4 linked regions of the Thermosynechococcus vestitus BP-1 genome follow. The protein of the gene in region 2 binds, or shares a complex with, the protein of the main gene of each other region. Links are inferred from orthologs where the notes say so. Each region holds a gene or a part of one and is shown on either strand. Other genes may lie near its edges. A codon is read from its position in the direction of its gene.

What was found.
Region 1: the proteins of ndhC (region 2) and TLL_RS06525 are in contact, whole or in part, in a cryo-EM structure (PDB 6ZJN), measured with the Thermus thermophilus proteins. The link is inferred for Thermosynechococcus vestitus BP-1 from one-to-one orthologs. Residues at the interface, in WP_096411116.1 of Thermus thermophilus: Glu45, Ser46, Asn48, Pro50, Ala51, Gly52, Glu53; in WP_223903221.1 of Thermus thermophilus: Met26, Thr27, Asn29, Gly31, Pro32, His34.
Region 3: the proteins of ndhC (region 2) and nuoH are in contact, whole or in part, in a cryo-EM structure (PDB 6KHJ), measured with the Thermosynechococcus vestitus proteins. Residues at the interface, in WP_126986108.1 of Thermosynechococcus vestitus: Gly6 (codon at 3,271), Tyr7 (codon at 3,268), Glu8 (codon at 3,265), Tyr9 (codon at 3,262), Phe10 (codon at 3,259), Gly12 (codon at 3,253), Phe13 (codon at 3,250), Leu14 (codon at 3,247), Ile16 (codon at 3,241), Cys17 (codon at 3,238), Ser18 (codon at 3,235), Pro21 (codon at 3,226), Ala24 (codon at 3,217), Leu25 (codon at 3,214), Ala27 (codon at 3,208), Ser28 (codon at 3,205), Leu31 (codon at 3,196), Arg32 (codon at 3,193), Pro33 (codon at 3,190), Ser35 (codon at 3,184), Arg40 (codon at 3,169), Leu41 (codon at 3,166), Thr42 (codon at 3,163), Thr43 (codon at 3,160), Tyr44 (codon at 3,157), Glu45 (codon at 3,154), Ile51 (codon at 3,136), Gly53 (codon at 3,130), Ala54 (codon at 3,127), Trp55 (codon at 3,124); in WP_126985484.1 of Thermosynechococcus vestitus: Gln8 (codon at 2,038), Lys26 (codon at 1,984), Trp29 (codon at 1,975), Leu30 (codon at 1,972), Pro33 (codon at 1,963), Met34 (codon at 1,960), Met37 (codon at 1,951), Leu38 (codon at 1,948), Leu83 (codon at 1,813), Ile84 (codon at 1,810), Phe85 (codon at 1,807), Lys86 (codon at 1,804), Glu87 (codon at 1,801), Asp88 (codon at 1,798), Val89 (codon at 1,795), Leu90 (codon at 1,792), Pro91 (codon at 1,789), Ala92 (codon at 1,786), Thr100 (codon at 1,762), Ala104 (codon at 1,750), Val107 (codon at 1,741), Ile108 (codon at 1,738), Phe111 (codon at 1,729), Leu112 (codon at 1,726), Tyr114 (codon at 1,720), Ile115 (codon at 1,717), Ile125 (codon at 1,687), Ser126 (codon at 1,684), Leu128 (codon at 1,678), Phe133 (codon at 1,663).
Region 4: the proteins of ndhC (region 2) and TLL_RS03415 are in contact, whole or in part, in a cryo-EM structure (PDB 7NYH), measured with the Escherichia coli proteins. The link is inferred for Thermosynechococcus vestitus BP-1 from one-to-one orthologs.

The regions. Positions count from the first base shown.
Region 1 is NC_004113.1:1,337,063-1,341,628, reverse strand. The notes cover bases 460-3,420. They hold TLL_RS06525 (NAD(P)H-quinone oxidoreductase subunit H), read right to left. Parts: upstream 2,552-3,420; coding sequence 1,367-2,551; downstream 460-1,366. Other genes in these bases: TLL_RS06520 (glucose-1-phosphate adenylyltransferase), read right to left, coding at 2,640-3,420; TLL_RS06530 (peroxiredoxin-like family protein), read right to left, coding at 747-1,337; TLL_RS06540 (DUF697 domain-containing protein), read right to left, coding at 460-572. Also shown: more of TLL_RS06540, read right to left, coding at 1-459; more of TLL_RS06520, read right to left, coding at 3,421-3,929; TLL_RS06515 (hypothetical protein), read left to right, coding at 4,073-4,276; psbV (photosystem II cytochrome c-550), read left to right, coding at 4,298-4,566.
Region 2 is NC_004113.1:1,490,340-1,494,702, reverse strand. What follows is about bases 1,606-4,363. They hold ndhC (photosynthetic/respiratory NAD(P)H-quinone oxidoreductase subunit C), read right to left. Parts: upstream 3,287-4,363; coding sequence 2,924-3,286; downstream 1,606-2,923. Other genes in these bases: TLL_RS07235 (hypothetical protein), read right to left, coding at 4,332-4,363; TLL_RS07240 (carbohydrate kinase family protein), read left to right, coding at 3,401-4,363; TLL_RS07250 (NAD(P)H-quinone oxidoreductase subunit J), read right to left, coding at 2,382-2,888; dprA (DNA-processing protein DprA), read right to left, coding at 1,606-2,375. Also shown: TLL_RS07270 (WecB/TagA/CpsF family glycosyltransferase), read right to left, coding at 1-268; TLL_RS07265 (J domain-containing protein), read left to right, coding at 359-925; TLL_RS07260 (DUF3288 family protein), read right to left, coding at 922-1,206; more of dprA, read right to left, coding at 1,248-1,605. UniProt on the Escherichia coli protein: NDH-1 shuttles electrons from NADH, via FMN and iron-sulfur (Fe-S) centers, to quinones in the respiratory chain. The immediate electron acceptor for the enzyme in this species is believed to be ubiquinone.
Region 3 is NC_004113.1:682,898-687,470, reverse strand. Bases 1-2,968 are described here. They hold nuoH (NADH-quinone oxidoreductase subunit NuoH), read right to left. Parts: upstream 2,060-2,968; coding sequence 941-2,059; downstream 1-940. Other genes in these bases: TLL_RS03400 (dihydroorotase), read left to right, coding at 2,250-2,968; ndhI (NAD(P)H-quinone oxidoreductase subunit I), read right to left, coding at 321-911; TLL_RS03415 (NADH-quinone oxidoreductase subunit J), read right to left, coding at 1-309. Outside these bases: more of TLL_RS03400, read left to right, coding at 2,969-3,563; TLL_RS03395 (UDP-glucuronic acid decarboxylase family protein), read left to right, coding at 4,089-4,573. UniProt on the Escherichia coli protein: NDH-1 shuttles electrons from NADH, via FMN and iron-sulfur (Fe-S) centers, to quinones in the respiratory chain. The immediate electron acceptor for the enzyme in this species is believed to be ubiquinone.
Region 4 is NC_004113.1:686,213-690,567, reverse strand. What follows is about bases 1,606-4,355. They hold TLL_RS03415 (NADH-quinone oxidoreductase subunit J), read right to left. Parts: upstream 3,407-4,355; coding sequence 2,804-3,406; downstream 1,606-2,803. Other genes in these bases: nuoH (NADH-quinone oxidoreductase subunit NuoH), read right to left, coding at 4,038-4,355; ndhI (NAD(P)H-quinone oxidoreductase subunit I), read right to left, coding at 3,418-4,008; nuoK (NADH-quinone oxidoreductase subunit NuoK), read right to left, coding at 2,489-2,794; TLL_RS03425 (HhoA/HhoB/HtrA family serine endopeptidase), read right to left, coding at 1,606-2,415. In the rest of the region: TLL_RS03435 (DUF4351 domain-containing protein), read right to left, coding at 1-207; TLL_RS03430 (DUF3326 domain-containing protein), read right to left, coding at 231-1,244; more of TLL_RS03425, read right to left, coding at 1,246-1,605. UniProt on the Escherichia coli protein: NDH-1 shuttles electrons from NADH, via FMN and iron-sulfur (Fe-S) centers, to quinones in the respiratory chain. The immediate electron acceptor for the enzyme in this species is believed to be ubiquinone.

The sequences.
Region 1 (4,566 bases), 150 kb from region 2 along the record:
TGATCCACCTTGTTAAAGACCAGAATCATTGGCTTGCCGGCTTGCCGCAACTCGCTAAGGGCTTGGTATTCAAGACGGGTCAAGTCCCCGGCAATGACAAAGAGGATCAAATCCGCTTGGGCAGCCACCTGCCGTGCCAGTTGCTCGCGGGCGGCACCATTGACTTCATCTAACCCCGGTGTATCAATCAGGCGAATGGGATTGCCCCGCTGGGCCTCAGAGATTTGCCAAAGGGCACTGGCTTCCTCTTGGGTAACGCCATGAATGGGTCCAGTGGCAAAGTAGGGTTCCCCGAGCAGCGCATTGAGCAGGGAGGACTTTCCCCGCCCCACCATGCCAAAGACAGCAATTTGCACCACCCCATGGTGGAGCTTGTCGAGCATGGCTTCGAGGTCGGCGATCGCCCGCCGGAGGGAGGCTTTTCCGGTGCCCGTGGCTTTGCACTCCCACAGCAATTTTTCCAGAGCAGTCTTGGCTGCTTCATAGCTAAGGGCGCTTTGGTAGTCCTCAAGGTCATCAATGGTCCCTTGAAGCTCCGTCAGGAGAGAATGCGCGGGCGATCGCTCTATCACAGACGCAATACTGACATTACAAAGACGTTACAGATATTTGCCTTTTATTCTAAGGCCGAGGACGGGACTGGTGCGATTTGAACGCACGGCCTAGCGCTTAGGAGGCGCTCGCTCTATCCGACTGAGCTACAGCCCCAAAGGGATACCTTCTATCCTAGCGAGTTTCGATCGCCCCTAGGCTGCTGTCGTTACTGTTGCCCCCTGAGCTAAAGCGTCAATTTCCTGAAACAGGCGCTCTAGGGGAGCATTGGGTTCTAAAAACGAGAAGAGATGCTTGTAGTGGAGCTTGCCTTCCTGGTCAATGAGAAACTGGGCCGGCAACGGTGCCCCCAAGGCTTGACCCGTGCGGTATTTGCGAAAGACTTGGCAACTGGGGTCATAGAGCAGGGGCATCTTTAGGGCCATATCCGCCTTGACCTTCTCACTTTGCTGGGCATCGGTACTGGTGACCACGAGAACAGCCACGCCCTTGCCTTGAAAGGTTTCATGGTTTTCATTCAAGGTCTTGAGATAGGGGTAGCACAGCGGGCAGTATTGATGCGCTGTGAAGATACGGGTAAACACCAACAGGAGTGGCTGCTTTTTCCACTCATTTGAAAGGCGAACGCGGTCACTTAGCCCGACACCAGGTAGCGCCACGTCTGGAACCAGCGCCCCCCGCTTCAGTTCATTTTGGGGGGGCAGTGGCCAGGCATTTTGCCAAAACCGCTCATTAAAGAGGCCACTGAAGTTGGTGGAGGTCAGGAACGGTAATTGAACAGCCATAGCTTCCTCGCCGGTGGCTTGACAGGTGCCTAGCGATCGACGGATCCCATAATCACATCGATACTGCCAAGGATAGCAACAATATCGGCCACTTTCATCCCCTTCAGCAATTGGGGCAGCACTTGCAGGTTATTGAAATCCGGTGGACGAATCTTCCAGCGCCAAGGGAAGACGTTGTCATCTCCAATGAGATAAATGCCCAGCTCCCCTTTGCCCGATTCAACCCGCACATAGTGCTCCCCCTTAGGAATTTTGAAGGTGGGAGACAGCTTCTTGCCAATGTACTGATAGTCAAAGCCGTTCCACTCTGATTTGGCACCCTCAAGCATCCGTTTAGCTTCTAGGTTTTCGTAGGGGCCACCGGGCAGGCCATCCAAGGCCTGGCGAATGATCTTCACCGATTCGCGCATTTCCTGAATACGGACAATGTAGCGAGCAAGGCAATCGCCTTCAGTGGCCACAGGGACATCCCAGTCAAAATCGTCATAGCACTCGTAGTGGTCCACCTTGCGCAGATCCCACTTCACACCAGATGCCCGCAGCATCGGCCCCGATAGCCCCCAGTTAATGGCCTCCTCACGGCTAATTTTGCCCACCCCTTGTAGACGACGCACAAAGATGGGGTTGTTGGTGATCAGGCGCTCGTACTCATCAACTTTGGGTAGGAAGTAGTCGCAAAAGTCACGGCATTTCGTTACCCAGCCATAGGTGAGGTCGGCGGCCACTCCCCCGATGCGGAAGTAGTTGTTGTTGATGAAGCGCATCCCTGTGGCGGCTTCAAAGAGATCGTAGATGTACTCCCGCTCGCGAAAGATATAGAAAAAGGGCGTCTGGGCACCCACGTCCGCCAAGAAGGGGCCTAACCACAGGAGGTGATTGGCAATGCGGTTCAACTCCAGCATGATCACGCGGATATAGCTGGCGCGTTTGGGCACAGGAATCCCCGCCAATTTTTCTGGCGCATTAACGGTGACCGCTTCGTTAAACATTCCTGCGGCATAGTCCCAACGACTGACGTAGGGAATGAACATGATGTTAGTGCGGTTTTCGGCAATTTTCTCCATACCGCGATGGAGGTAGCCAATCACCGGCTCGCAGTCAATCACATCTTCGCCATCAAGGGTCACCATTAATCGCAACACCCCGTGCATTGAGGGATGGTGCGGCCCCATGTTGATGACCATGGGTTCAGTGCGAGTCTCTATCTTGGGCATAGATGGCAGTTCCGCTAGAGGGTTGGAGGCTTACTGTTGATATGCTACACAGGTTTTCAGCGCTTGCCAATTCAAATTTGCTTATGGCTTAGATAATGGTGCCGTCGGGAATCACGGCATTTTTGATGATGACAACCACACCGCTGCGAATATAGAATCCCTGATCCTCTCGATTGGATTCTTCAACGTTATCTTTGTTGATGATTTTGACATCGCGGCCAATGCAGGCATTTTTATCCACAATTGCCCGGCGAATGACACTGTTGGCCCCAATGCCGATGGGGATTTTATGTTGCAGCCGTAGCTGGCTGCGCTGAGCTGAGTCTTGGTAGTAGTCTGCCCCCATCAGCAGGGAGTGATCAATGACACAGCCGGATTCCACCCGCGATCGCACGCCCAAGACCGAGCGGTGAACTTGGCATTCCTTGAGGATACAGCCCTCACTAATGATGGACTCCGTGATGGTGGAACTGAGAATCTTACTGGGGGGCAAATAGCGGGGACGGGTATAGATGGGGGCGTTTTCATCGTAGAAGCTAAAGGGCGGCTGCGGCTGTTGGGTGAGGGCAAGGTTGGCTTCGTAGAAGGAGCCAATGGTGCCAATATCTTCCCAATAGCCATTGAAAAGATAGGTTTGGACAAGGTGGGAACGGGCTGCAGCGGGGATGATTTCTTTGCCAAAGTCCGTGGCATCGGCCATCTGCTGCAAAAGGTCAATGAGGACTTGCCGCTTGAAGACATAAATCCCCATCGAGGCAATGTAGGGTTTGCGATGGGCTTCCTCGATGGTTAGGCCATAGCGGGTTGTGTCCACTCGCATATCCCGGAGGGCATCCCCGGTGGGCTTCTCGCGAAAGTCAGTTACTCGCCCCGTACCATCCACCTTAAGGAGGCCAAAACCAGAGGCGGCCTTTTCCTCCACCGGCAGAACGGAAAGGGTAACATCGGCGCCGGTGTCGCGGTGGCGTTGGACAAACAGGCGATAGTCCATGCGGTAGAGGTGATCTCCTGAAAGAATCAGGTATTCATCCACATCCCAGTCCGCCAACAGCCACAGGTATTGACGTACCGCATCAGCCGTGCCCTGAAACCAGTTGGGATTTTCGGGGGTTTGTTGGGCGGCCAAAACTTCGACAAAGCCGCCCGTCAGGCCGGGAAAGGTGTAGGTACGGGCAATGTGACGATTGAGGGAGGCCGAGTTGAATTGGGTAAGGACGTAAATGTTATGGATTTCGGAGTTGATGCAATTGCTCACCGGAATATCAATGAGGCGATATTTTCCAGCAAGGGGAACCGCAGGCTTAGCGCGACGCTTGGTCAAGGGATACAGACGTGTTCCGGCACCGCCCCCAAGGATAATCGCCAGGACTCGTTTCATTGAAAACTCCATCTGAACGGCCACATGAACAGTGTACGCTGTGGTGGCACTTCATCTTTGCCAAGGGGCGCCTTTTGGTAAAGAAGCTACGCAATGGCATGATAATGATACTTGGTCGTTGATCCCAAGCGGGGAGTGGCAGCATGGGATTTGTGGACATCGCGATCGCGGATCTGGCGGCGGACTACGGCGTATCGGTCGAAACAGTCTGTGCGTGGTGCGATCGCTTGGGTATTCGCTATACCAGCCCCCAAACACGCTTGCCCCTTGAAGATGCCAAAGCAATTATTTTGGCCTTGACAACCCCTGCGCCCGTCAACGATCAACCAGACACACCGCAATCGTAAGACCTGCTTATTGGGAGAACTATGTTAAAAAAATGCGTTTGGCTTGCGGTCGCTCTCTGCCTCTGCCTCTGGCAATTCACCATGGGCACAGCACTGGCCGCCGAACTGACCCCTGAAGTCTTGACTGTCCCCCTCAACAGCGAGGGCAAAACGATTACGCTGACGGAAAAACAATACCTAGAGGGTAAGCGCCTCTTCCAGTATGCCTGTGCCTCCTGCCACGTGGGGGGGATCACGAAAACGAACCCCAGCTTGGATTTGCGTACGGAAACCCTTGCCCTAGCCACGCC
Region 2 (4,363 bases):
CCCGCTCTGCCTCCGGAAAACCCAAGAGCCGTAGGCCCCACACCAAAGGCATGCCGTCAGAAGTCACCAGTTGGGCACCATTGACCACCCGCTGGAAGGGCGATCGCCACACCCCCGTCATGACCACATGGACATTGGCCGCCACCACATAGCCCCCCTGGCCTTGACCAATCCATTCAGCCATGAGATCACAGGCTTTGCTGTAGGTGGTGACATCAATCCGCGTTCCTAAAATATGCGCCGACTGCACCTTGGGGCTACTTCGCATGTTTGACTTGATTCCAGCGTAGGACATTGGTTGCAGAACTAAAGTGAACATCCGACAATGCAAAGCAGATGTCATGTTGTGCCCTGCGGAATGAATCTAGAGGAGTGCTATCGCATTCTGGAGCTGTCACAGGGAGCGTCCTTAGCCCAAGTTAAATCCGCCTATCGACGGCTCGCACGACGCTACCATCCCGATGTCAACCCCGGCGATCGCACGGCCCATGAGAAGTTTATTCTCCTCCAACAGGCCTATGAAAAACTAGTGCAGGTGCTGCCCACCTTTCGCCCTACCCCCATCCCATCAGAACCGCAAACTCCCCCGCCACAAACACCGCCACCGCCCTCTGCCTTTGACATTGAACTGAAACACGCCAGCTACCGCCAACTTCAGGAATTCCTCAAATATCGCTGCTATCAACGTGCCATCTCCCTTGTGGAAGGCTTGGCCAGTCGACTGCCCCAGGATGCAGAAGTAAGGCAGTGGCAAGCCGTTACCTATCAGTGCTGGGCGCGGCAACTCATTCGCGATCGCCAACCCCAAGCGGCACGGGAATACCTGCACCGAGCTCTAAAAGTAGACCCGGATAACCGTCAGCTTTGGCAAGAAGTCGAAAAGGACTTTCGCACCCTTGATCGCCTCTACGGCAAAGCAATCTAAGTCCAATCCTCCTGTTTATTGCTGCCCACCTTGTAAACGCCGCCGCGAGCGTGGATGGCACGGGTACGTTCAAAGAGTTCTTCCTGCGTAAGTTGCCATTTTTCGAGCAGCTCGGCCATTAATTTCTTATTTGTCTCGGCGCCGGGGAAGCCGTCGTAGCGAATCAGCAATCGCCCCAATTCCGCCAAGTTGTAATCACTGATGCCCTCTTGCTGTAGACGCTCGAGGACTAACCGATCTTGAGCTTCGCGAGGATGTTGTAGGTTCTGGGAGTTGGTCATTTCAGCCTCCAAGTGACAAGTGAAATGTTTTATGAAATGTTTTAACAGCCAGTTTTGCGATAGCGATTCCCTGGCTGCTGCTCTACGTAGCCCATCAGCTCTAGGTGGATTAATTCCGCCATGACAACGCCCGTGTCCAAGCAGACTCGCTGCACAATGTCGTCGAAGGCAACACTCTGGCTGCCTTGACTCAGTTGCTGAATCGCCTCCAAAATCTGTTGCTGCGGGAGCGATAGCGTTGGGGATGGGGCTGAGAATGGTGTCGGATCAAGGGGGGGTGTATGCCCTAATAATTGTTCAAGGAGAGCTTCTTCTCCCAAGATAAGGTGTGCCCCCTGATTCACTAAACTAAGGGCACCCTTGGCACGGTGGTTATCCAGATGCCCCGGCAGCACATAGACATCGCGACCATACTCAGCAGCATAGCGAGCCGTAATCAGAGCACCGGATTTGTAGGGAGCCTCCGCAATAATCACCGCCCGACACAGGCCGGCAATGATGCGGTTGCGGCGAGGAAATTGGGAGCGATCGGCACCCACGCCCCTGGGGTACTCGCTCAAGAATCCGCCGCGTTCATGGATCTGGTAATAAAGGGGACGATTTTCCTGCGGGTAGATCATATCCACCCCTGTCCCCAAGACCGCCAGGGTGGCACCGCCAGCCTCTAAGCAGCCACGATGGGCTGCACCGTCAATGCCTGCAGCCATTCCCGAAACGACAGTCAAGCCAGCCTGAGCCAGAGCATACCCCAGCTTGTGCGCCCACCGTTCGGCATATTCTGAGGGATCACGGGTACCGACAATGGCAACGGTTGGTGTGGGTTGACGGAGAATTTCTAAAATACGGTTGCCACCATAGTAAAGCAAGGGTGGTGGATCAGGAATTTCCCGCAGCAGCGGTGGATAACGGGGATCACTCAGTACCCAATGGTCGGGATTGAGCTGGCAGTGGTGTTCGTAGAGAGTGAGGGGTTGGCACTGCTTCCGATAGTGGGCGATCGCCCCTTGGAGTTTAGGACCAATCCCCTCTACCTGTCCAATAGCTGCTATGGGCGCTTGCCAAGCCGTTTTCAAATCCCCAAAGTGTTCCCAGAGGCGCTTGAGTAACACCGGACCCAGGCCGGGTACTTGTGACCAGCTATACCAGTAGGCAGCATCAGGGGGAACCAAGGGGGCTTAGTAGGCTTCCTGCAATTCGTAAAAGTCAGGGGTGATGTAGTCTTTGCGCAAGGGCCAACCCACCCAATCCTCCGGCATGAGGATGCGCTTCAGGTTTGGGTGCCCCTCATAGACAATGCCAAACATATCGTAGGACTCCCGCTCTTGCCAGTCGGCTGTTTTCCAAATCCAATAGACCGAAGGCACACGGGGATCATCCCGCGGCACAAAGACTTTAATGCGTACCTCTGGGGGACGATCGGCATTATCACTGAGTTTGATCAGGTGGTAAGTACTCACCAAGTCTTGGCCGGGGCCCGAATCATAGGCGGCTTGACACCGCAAATAGTTAAAGCCATCGGCATAGAGGGTCTGGCACACCGCCAGCAGGCGATCGCGATCGACTTTGATCATTTCTACGCCAGAGGCATCCCTACCAAGGGATTCCACACTCAGGTTTTGAGACTGTAGGAGGCGGCCGACAGGGCCAGCTTCAACAATGGGGGCTTCCGGGGTGTCACTCATGTTCGCTGCTCCAACTTAAACGGCTATCGACTCACTCAGGACCATTCAAGGGCACGTTTGCGCCATGCATAGACCAGAGCCACGACCAGAATGGCAATGAAAATCAAGGCTTCAATGAAGGCCAGCAATCCCAACTGATGGAAGGCCACTGCCCAGGGATACAAAAAGACCGTCTCCACATCAAAAATGACAAAGACGAGGGCAAACATGTAGTAGCGCACATTAAACTGAATCCAGGCGCCACCAATGGGTTCCATCCCCGATTCGTAGGTCGTCAGGCGGATCATCCGCCCCGATTTGGGGCGTAATAGGGCAGAAGCAGCCAAGGCCAGTACCGGTACCAGACTACAAATAATCAAAAAGCCGAGAAAATACTCGTAACCACTGAGAACAAACACAGTTGCAGTGTCCCTCAATCTTGGAATCGCTACCATTTTGACACACTCCCCTAGCAATCGCTAGGCTAGGGATCAATAGAAAAAACTAAATTCCCCAATAGCGAATCATTAGCAATGTCCCAACCCACTGTCCTCTGTGCTGGCGAAGTTCTCTTTGACTGTTTAGAAATTCCCCCGGATCCCCCCCAATGTTTTCTCGGGGGTGCCCCGGCTAATGTTGCCTGTGGTTTAGTGAAGTTGGGCGTGAGTGCGGCCTTTTTAGGGGCTGTGGGGGAGGATCCCTTGGGGGAGCGAGCCTGTGCCGAATTGGCCGCCTTGGGGGTCAATATCGAAGCGGTTGAGCGGGTAGCTGGGCTGCCAACGCGGCAAGTGCGGGTTCAACTGGTGGAGGGCGATCGCCAGTTTGTCGGGTTTGCCCCAGCGGGAACCTCTGTCTTTGCGGATATGCAGTTCTGTGGCCAGCAGGTCTCGCCATTGTTACTGACTGGGGCACGATTTTTTGTCACTGGGACCCTCGGACTCGCCAGTGAACCCACCGCCACCACCATTGCACATCTGGTGCACCAACTGCGGCAAAAAGGTACCCTTATTCTCATTGATGCCAATTGGCGACCCATCTTTTGGTCTGATCCAAGGGTTGCTCCTGAGCGCATTTGTCCTTTTCTGGCCCAGGCGCATTTCCTGAAACTTGCCAAGGAAGAAGCAGAATTATTTTTCTCCGACAGTGATCCCCAAGTTGTTTATCGTGCCCTTTGGGGGAGAGCGCCTGACCATGGGGTGGTCATTACTGACGGGGATCAAGCGATTCGCTACTTTTGGCACGAAAATCAAGGGGAATTACAACCACCCTCGATGTCAGTTGTGGATACCACTGGTGCCGGTGATGGCTTTGTTGCGGGTTGGATTGCCCAATTATTGCAGGGCACTCCAGAAACCTACCGTGATCCCGCATGGCAGGTTGCCTGTTTAGAATTTGCCACGGTGGTGGGGGCGCTAGTGACAACAAAACGGGGAGCGATCGCGGGCCAACCAACCCTTGCTGAGGTCAGGCAATGGCTTCGGGATCATCCTCAGAGA
Region 3 (4,573 bases), 810 kb from region 2 along the record:
GACCACTGCGGCACCCCCTTGCCGTAGCCAACGCCCTGGCACTGGGGTATAGGTCTCGCGCTTATTGACGAGCATGATGGCAAACAGGATGAGAACGTTTACGGCACCAACATAGATGAGAATTTGCGCCGCTGAGACAAAATCAGCATTCATAAGGATATACAGCCCAGCGATGCTCAGGAACACTCCCCCCAGCAAAAAGGCAGAATAGACAACATTGTCTAGAAGCACAACGCCAAGAGCAGCAATGATGACTGCAGCAGCAAGGGCAAAGAAGGTAATCGTTTGGGTCAGGGTGGCTAAGTCCACAACAACAACTCCTAGTTCTCAGAGGATTTAGCAGTGTTGGCGATCGCCTCGGGACGCTCTCCCGCCCGTTGGGCACCCGCAGGCAAATCATGGCCAGACATCACCCCAGCTGGCAGGTAGGCAAACTCACGGATTGGAGTCACCATTGGGTCTTGGGTGACTTTGTAGGGAATGCGTCCCATTGCAACACTGTCGTAATTCAGCTCATGGCGATCGTAGGTGGCCAGTTCGTATTCTTCTGTTACCGAAAGGCAATTGGTGGGACAGTATTCGACACAGTTGGCACAGAAGATGCACACGCCGAAATCAATGCTGTAGTGCTTCAGTTCTTTCTTCTTGAGCTCTTTATTGAAGACCCAATCCACCACAGGCAGGTTAATGGGGCAAACGCGCACACACACTTCACAGGCAATGCACTTGTCAAACTCAAAGTGAATCCGTCCCCGGAACCGTTCTGAAGGGATGAGCTTTTCGTAGGGATACTGCACTGTTATCGGCCGCCGCCGCATGTGATCGAAGGTCACGGAGAGGCCTTGACCAATATACTTAGCAGACTGCACTGCCTCCTTGGCATAGTTGGTAATCTGATTGAGGAATTTCATGGTGTCACCTCGTAGAAATCGGGAGTTTCTTAACCGCCAAAGGCTACGGGAAAAGCGAGCTTTAAGCCAGCGGTCAGCAGCAAATTCACTAGACCCACTGGTAATAGGAATTTCCAGCCAAGGTCTAGGAGTTGGTCAATACGCACACGGGGCACCGTCCAGCGCAGCAGAATCGCCAAAAAGACGAAGAAGTAGGCCTTAATCAGGGTCATTGTGATGCCCAGCACTGCAAAGGCAATCTGCAAAAAGGGATTGGTTTCACTCACCCCGAGGAGATTGGCAATGGTTTCTAGGGGAATGGGGAAGCTCCAACCGCCGAAGTAGAGAACACTGACCAAGAGTGCTGAAAGCACAAGGTTAACGTAGGCACCCAGGTAAAAGAGGGCAAATTTCATGCCAGCGTACTCCGTTTGGTAGCCAGCCACGAGTTCTTCCTCGGCTTCCGGCAGGTCAAAGGGGAGGCGCTCACACTCTGCCAGAGCGGCAATCCAAAAGACCAAAAAGCCGATGGGCTGCCGCCAGACATTCCAACTGAGGATGCCGTATTGCGACTGCTGCTCAACAATTTCCACCGTGCCCAAGCCATTGGACATCATGGCCACTGCCAACACTGCCAAGGCAAGGGGAATTTCATAGCTAATGGATTGGGCCGCTGCCCGCAGTCCCCCCAGCAGGGAGTATTTGTTGTTGGAGGCATAGCCCGCCATCAGCAGGCCAATGGGTGCAATACTTGACAGGGCAATCCAGAGGAAGACCCCCATTGCCAAGTTCGAGATCAGTAGGTTTTGGCCAAAGGGGACAATGATGTAAGACAAAAAGACGGGAATCACGACCACTGCTGGACCAAGGGTAAACAGCCAGCGATCGCTATTTGCGGGGAGAACATCTTCCTTAAAGATCAGTTTTAGGCCGTCGGCCAAGGGTGCCAAAATTCCCAATGGGCCAATGTATTCAGGACCAATCCGCTGTTGCACAGCAGCAGAAATTTTCCGTTCTAGCCAAACGGCCACCAGGACGCCCACCGTAGCCACAATTAGCATCATTAACATTGGCAGGGGTAGCCATAGTAGCTTGGCCAGATCATGGGAGAGGCCAAGGGATTGCAACGCACTAATAAACTGCCCCTGTAAGTCAATACCAGATTCCATAGCGATTCGATCGCGCCCCACCTACAGACACGCTCTACAGTATAAGGGTTTTATTTCCGTTGGGAAGATAGATCTGGGGCAAATTTTTATCACCACAGGTATTATAGATATTTATAGTTTATATCTTGTCTCTTTGGCTCTTAGATGTCAGTAGGATAAAGCGAGAGGGCCAATTTTTAAGGAGCACAGGGTGGCGATCGCGATCCAAAATGCAGTGATTTGTACCCCAGAGGGAGAACTGCGACAGCAACAGGTGCGCCTTGAGGGCGATCGCATTGCAGAAGTGGCAGAGACTGTCACTGTGAACCCCAGCGATACCGTGATTGATGCAACAGGCTTAACCCTACTGCCGGGGGTGATTGATCCGCAGGTGCATTTTCGCGAACCGGGCTTAGAGCACAAAGAGGATTTATTCACCGCCAGTTGTGCCTGTGCCAAGGGGGGGGTCACCAGCTTTTTGGAGATGCCCAATACCCGTCCCCTGACCATTGATCAGGCTAGCCTAGAGAACAAACTGGCTCGTGCTGCTGCCAAATGTGTCGTTAATTATGGTTTTTTTATTGGCGCCACCAAGGATAACCTGGCCGTTCTCAACACCGTCCACCCCGTCTGTGGCATCAAGATTTTCATGGGGTCAATGCACGGACCCCTCTTGGTGGATGAGGAGCCAATTTTAGACCGTATCTTTAGTGAGGGCAAGCGCCTCATTGCTGTCCATGCCGAAGATCAGGGTCGCATCCGTGCCCGCCGCGAACAATTTGCGGGCATTACCGATGTGGCCATACACTCGCAAATTCAAGATGAGATTGCTGCCCTCAACGCCACCCAGTTAGCAGTGACCCTCTCCCGTAAATACGAACGCCGCCTGCACATTCTCCATCTTTCCACAGGGATTGAAGTGGACTTTCTGCGCGAGCACAAGCGTCCTTGGATCACAGTAGAAGTCACCCCCCAACACCTGCTACTAACCACAGAGGCTTACGCCAAAATCGGTTCCCTTGCGCAAATGAACCCACCCCTGCGCACAGCAGTAGATAATAAAAAGCTCTGGCAAGGACTATTGGATGGGGTGATTGACTTTATTGCCACCGATCATGCCCCCCACACCCTAGAGGAAAAGGCGCAGCCCTATCCCCAAAGCCCCTCTGGTATGCCGGGGGTAGAAACCTCCTTGCCGCTGATGCTGACCCAAGCGATGGCAGGCCGCTGTACTGTGCCCCAAGTGGTGCGTTGGATGTCCACTGCGGTTGCTGCCGCCTATGAAATTCCCAACAAAGGGAAAATTGCCCCCGGTTACGATGCGGATCTGGTGCTGGTGGATTTGCACACCTATCGCCCAGTGCGCCGTGAGGAACTTCTCACCAAGTGTGGCTGGAGTCCCTTTGAGGGCTGGTCATTGACGGGGTGGCCAGTTTACACCTTTGTCAATGGTGAGGTTGTGTTTAGCCAAGGGCGGGTGAATACCAGTGTGCGTGGACGTGCTCTCAAGTTTGGCTTGGGCTAGGGGAATTGGCCAAATACCGGTTAAATCTACAAAAACTTCCTCTGATTCGGCGGTTGCCAATGATACGGATAATCCGCGTGGGACATTCCCTCAAACAACTAACCTCAATAACAACGCTAGACTGTTGCGGTTTCTGTTGTCAGCGAATGGTATCACTGAGGAGTCAATCACGGGTGCCAGAAATTGACAGGGTAGGGGGCAGCCCTTGTCAATCGTTGTACAAAGAGGATTTCCACTGAATACTGCTGCTGGCCAGCATCAATGGCGGTAATGCAATCTCCCTAGCCCTATTGATCCCTAGGAGCATGGATCAGCCCTTCAATGATGTTCATGATGTTTTGTAGGGTGTTCTCTAGGGGTTGGGCCTGCTGTCCTTGGGGGCTAGCGCCGGCGGGTACAGGTCACTGCCAGGGGGAGCGATCGCGCACTAGAAGCGGACCAGAATCAGACATTGCTGGCCTCTGATAAACTCATGCTAATCTAAGGCAAAGACAGAACGTCACTCATAATTTTTTAGATAACACAATGCGTATTCTGGTTACAGGCGGCGCTGGGTTTATTGGTTCCCATCTAGTGGATCGGCTGATGGAAGCGGGTCATGAGGTCATTTGCCTAGACAACTACTTCACTGGTACAAAGCGCAACATTTTGCGCTGGATAGGTCATCCTAACTTTGAACTCATCCGCCATGATGTCACCGATCCAATTCGCCTTGAGGTGGATCAAATTTATCACTTGGCCTGCCCCGCCTCGCCGGTTCACTACCAGTACAACCCCGTCAAAACCATTAAAACCAATGTTATGGGTACCCTTCACATGCTGGGGTTGGCCAAACGCGTGAAGGCACGATTTCTCCTGGCCTCAACTTCGGAAGTCTATGGTGACCCGTTGGTGCATCCCCAACCTGAGTCCTACTGGGGGAATGTCAACCCCATTGGTATCCGTTCCTGCTATGACGAAGGCAAGCGAGTGGCAGAAACGCTGACCTTTGACTACCACCGCCAAAACAA
Region 4 (4,355 bases), 800 kb from region 2 along the record:
AAACCGTGTCCGCTTCAATTCCTCAGTGGTAAACCCCAGCATCCGCAACACCTCCTCCCGACTCAGCTCCGTGAACTTGTACAGCACAATCGTCGTGATTAACTCTATTATGACTTCTGGCCTTGGCACCGCCTCTGTGTGAGTGCGCTCAGCCAATAACCTCGCCACTCTCGGCATCTCTGCTGCGGATAACACCGTGAGCGGCATCAGGGCCAGGCTCAATGGCAACTTTAGGTTGCTGTGACAACTGTTTGCCAAGAGACTCCCGCCTTCATCGCACTCAGTACGCCAATAGCCTCAGCATAGGATTGGCAAGGAATTGTTTCTATCCCCAAATCGGCACCTGTAACATTGAGGGTTGTGGTATTGTTAGCTACCGTTATGATGGGGATACCTTGATGAGCAAAAGCCAGGATTCCCCGTCCACCAAGTGCAGTGGCGGGTACAATCACTGCATCTACGTCCTGTCGCCACAGGGCTTGCGGGGCACTGAAGCTATAGCGGGGAGCACGACTCAACCCCACCAGCACGGAGGGTAAAAAGGTATAGCCAATTTCTTCGGCAAGGGCACGGGGATGTACACTCTCCTCTAGGGGTAATGGTTGCAGGGCTGGGGCATGGGCTGCTGGGATTTGAAAGTGCTGGACAACCAAATGACTAATGACTGCTTCTGCCCCTGCCAGGGGATCGACGCCTTGGCCACTACGGTAGTGGTGCAATGCTTCTGTACCTGGATCATCAGGAAAGCGAGTCACGATCGCGATCGCCTCCGCCTGAGCCCCTTGAATCAGTTTTTCTGCCGACCGCAATAAACTGGCGGGGTTCGCCACAGTGCCCCATGTTGTGCCGGAGGCAGCGGTTTGTAACTGTACCCCCAACGGTTCATCGGTAATCACCGGTTCAGTAATGGTTAAACCCAAGGTAGCAGAACAGGCCGCCGCTGCTTGACGATGGCGAAGTTGGAGATCCGCTTCCATCGCGGCATCTAGCAACAGACCAACACGATTCGGGCGGGGTGGCAGCAATCCCCAATGGCCAACGGCAAACTCATCAAGGGCATAGCCCTCGACATACCAAACATTGGGCAGTGGCCAATAGAGCATCGCCCCATTCAGAACGTTGGGGTGAGTAATCAGGCGATCGCACACCTGGGCCAAGGCACGAACAACGGGAATCGCATCCCCTGCATACCCGCCAATGGCAGCCCCAATGCCCGTTGGAATGATCAGAACTGCCGTCAGCACGTTAGCGAATGGCCTGGGCTGGGAGGGGAGCCGGCTGGACAGCCACGATCACCGTCTGGCCACGACGGCGCACTTCCAGTTCCATTGTGCGACCAATGCCTGTGCTTTCCACGATTTGCTGCACTTGATCTGCTTTAGTGATGGTTTGGCCATTGATACGACGGATCACATCTCCAGGTTGCAGACCCGCACGGGCAGCGGGAGAGTTGGGTAGCACTTCAAAAATCAACACACCCGAACTTTCCTCCACGCGCACAGGACTATTGGGGTTGGTGTTGAGGCGTTGCTGCACCTCAGGGGTAAGATTGGTCATGCGAATACCCAAGAAGGGGTGATCTACGCGACCATTGGCAATCAGTTGATTGGCAATTCGCTGGGCTGTGTTGATGGGAATGGCAAATCCCAAGCCCTGGGCACCGCCAATGATCGCAGTATTCATGCCAATCACCTCTCCCCGCTGGTTCAACAGGGGGCCGCCAGAGTTACCGGGGTTAATAGCTGCATCGGTTTGAATAAAGCCCACTCGTTTATCAGGCACACCAATATCGCCGCTCGAGCGTCCGGTTGCACTGATAATGCCTGCGGTCACCGTATTATCGAGACCCAACGGATTACCGATGGCGATCGCCCACTCCCCAGGGCGCAAATGATCAGAATTACCCAGACGCACCACCGGTAAATTGCTCGCATTCACCTTGACCACCGCCACATCAGTCAGACGGTCTTGACCAAGCACCTGACCCTCAAAGGTGCGGCCATCTTTGAGGGTTACTCGCACCCGGTTAGCACCATCTACCACGTGGGCATTTGTCAGGATCAGGCCATCGCTACTAATGATAAAACCAGACCCTAGACCCCGTTCTTCACGGCTGCGGGGGGGCATCATTGGCCCAAAAAATTCCTGAAAGAAAGGGTCATTAAAAATAGCTGGCACACGGGTCTGCACCGTACGGGAAGCATCAATCCGCACCACGGCAGGCCCCACCTGTTCAACAGCACGGGCAATAAAGTTAGTGTCATTTCCCGCTGGCAGCGGTGCCGGTAACTGTGCCAAGCTGGGGGTCACCAAGGGCGTTGACGCTGGCATCAAGTGGGTGACAAACATTGCAGCGGCTGCCCCCAATGCCATGAACGAGAGGTAGGTGACCGATTTACCAAGACGCACTGTCATAGGTTTGCCCTTTTGCTGACACTGGCTCTTGAAGATAGACGGCAATTGAGGGAAGCAAGTTCCAGCTCCTAGCCTACCACTTCAGGAGGTTAAATTTCTCCATATCAACAGTGTCGCGGTTGCGATAGATGGCCAAAATAATCGCTAAACCCACGGCGGCTTCAGCGGCTGCCACAGTAATCACAAATACTGCAAAGACTTGCCCCTTGATTTGCTGGCCATCCAGATAGTTGGCAAAACCAATCAGGTTGAGGTTAACCGCATTCAGAAGCAACTCAATGGACATGAGGACACGCACGGCATTGCGACTGGTAACCAAACCATAGATGCCAATACAAAACAGCAGTGCTGCCAAGATCAAAACATAGGTTAACTGCATCGTCTTTCCCTATTTTTCAGACAAAGCGACAGGTTCACGGGGACGTTCCGGTAACTCCAAGGGGGGAACCACCTCTTCCCCTAGGATGGGTTCCGGTTCCAGGACCAGTTCGCGGCGTGCAAGAACCACTGCCCCAATCAAAGCCATCAGCAGTAAGACCGAGGCCAACTCAAAGGGCAAGAGGAAATCGCTGAAAAAGTGCTGGCCAATGGTGGTGATGCTGTCAGGCGTGGGGGGCACGGAGCTGAGTTGCCAAGGGGTTTGCAAAATCATTTTTGTCAGCAAGGCAAAGACCCCAAGGGAGACCACTGCGGCACCCCCTTGCCGTAGCCAACGCCCTGGCACTGGGGTATAGGTCTCGCGCTTATTGACGAGCATGATGGCAAACAGGATGAGAACGTTTACGGCACCAACATAGATGAGAATTTGCGCCGCTGAGACAAAATCAGCATTCATAAGGATATACAGCCCAGCGATGCTCAGGAACACTCCCCCCAGCAAAAAGGCAGAATAGACAACATTGTCTAGAAGCACAACGCCAAGAGCAGCAATGATGACTGCAGCAGCAAGGGCAAAGAAGGTAATCGTTTGGGTCAGGGTGGCTAAGTCCACAACAACAACTCCTAGTTCTCAGAGGATTTAGCAGTGTTGGCGATCGCCTCGGGACGCTCTCCCGCCCGTTGGGCACCCGCAGGCAAATCATGGCCAGACATCACCCCAGCTGGCAGGTAGGCAAACTCACGGATTGGAGTCACCATTGGGTCTTGGGTGACTTTGTAGGGAATGCGTCCCATTGCAACACTGTCGTAATTCAGCTCATGGCGATCGTAGGTGGCCAGTTCGTATTCTTCTGTTACCGAAAGGCAATTGGTGGGACAGTATTCGACACAGTTGGCACAGAAGATGCACACGCCGAAATCAATGCTGTAGTGCTTCAGTTCTTTCTTCTTGAGCTCTTTATTGAAGACCCAATCCACCACAGGCAGGTTAATGGGGCAAACGCGCACACACACTTCACAGGCAATGCACTTGTCAAACTCAAAGTGAATCCGTCCCCGGAACCGTTCTGAAGGGATGAGCTTTTCGTAGGGATACTGCACTGTTATCGGCCGCCGCCGCATGTGATCGAAGGTCACGGAGAGGCCTTGACCAATATACTTAGCAGACTGCACTGCCTCCTTGGCATAGTTGGTAATCTGATTGAGGAATTTCATGGTGTCACCTCGTAGAAATCGGGAGTTTCTTAACCGCCAAAGGCTACGGGAAAAGCGAGCTTTAAGCCAGCGGTCAGCAGCAAATTCACTAGACCCACTGGTAATAGGAATTTCCAGCCAAGGTCTAGGAGTTGGTCAATACGCACACGGGGCACCGTCCAGCGCAGCAGAATCGCCAAAAAGACGAAGAAGTAGGCCTTAATCAGGGTCATTGTGATGCCCAGCACTGCAAAGGCAATCTGCAAAAAGGGATTGGTTTCACTCACCCCGAGGAGATTGGCAATGGTTTCTAGGGGAATGGGGAAGCTCCAACCGCCGAAGTAGAGAACACTGACCAAGAGTGCTGA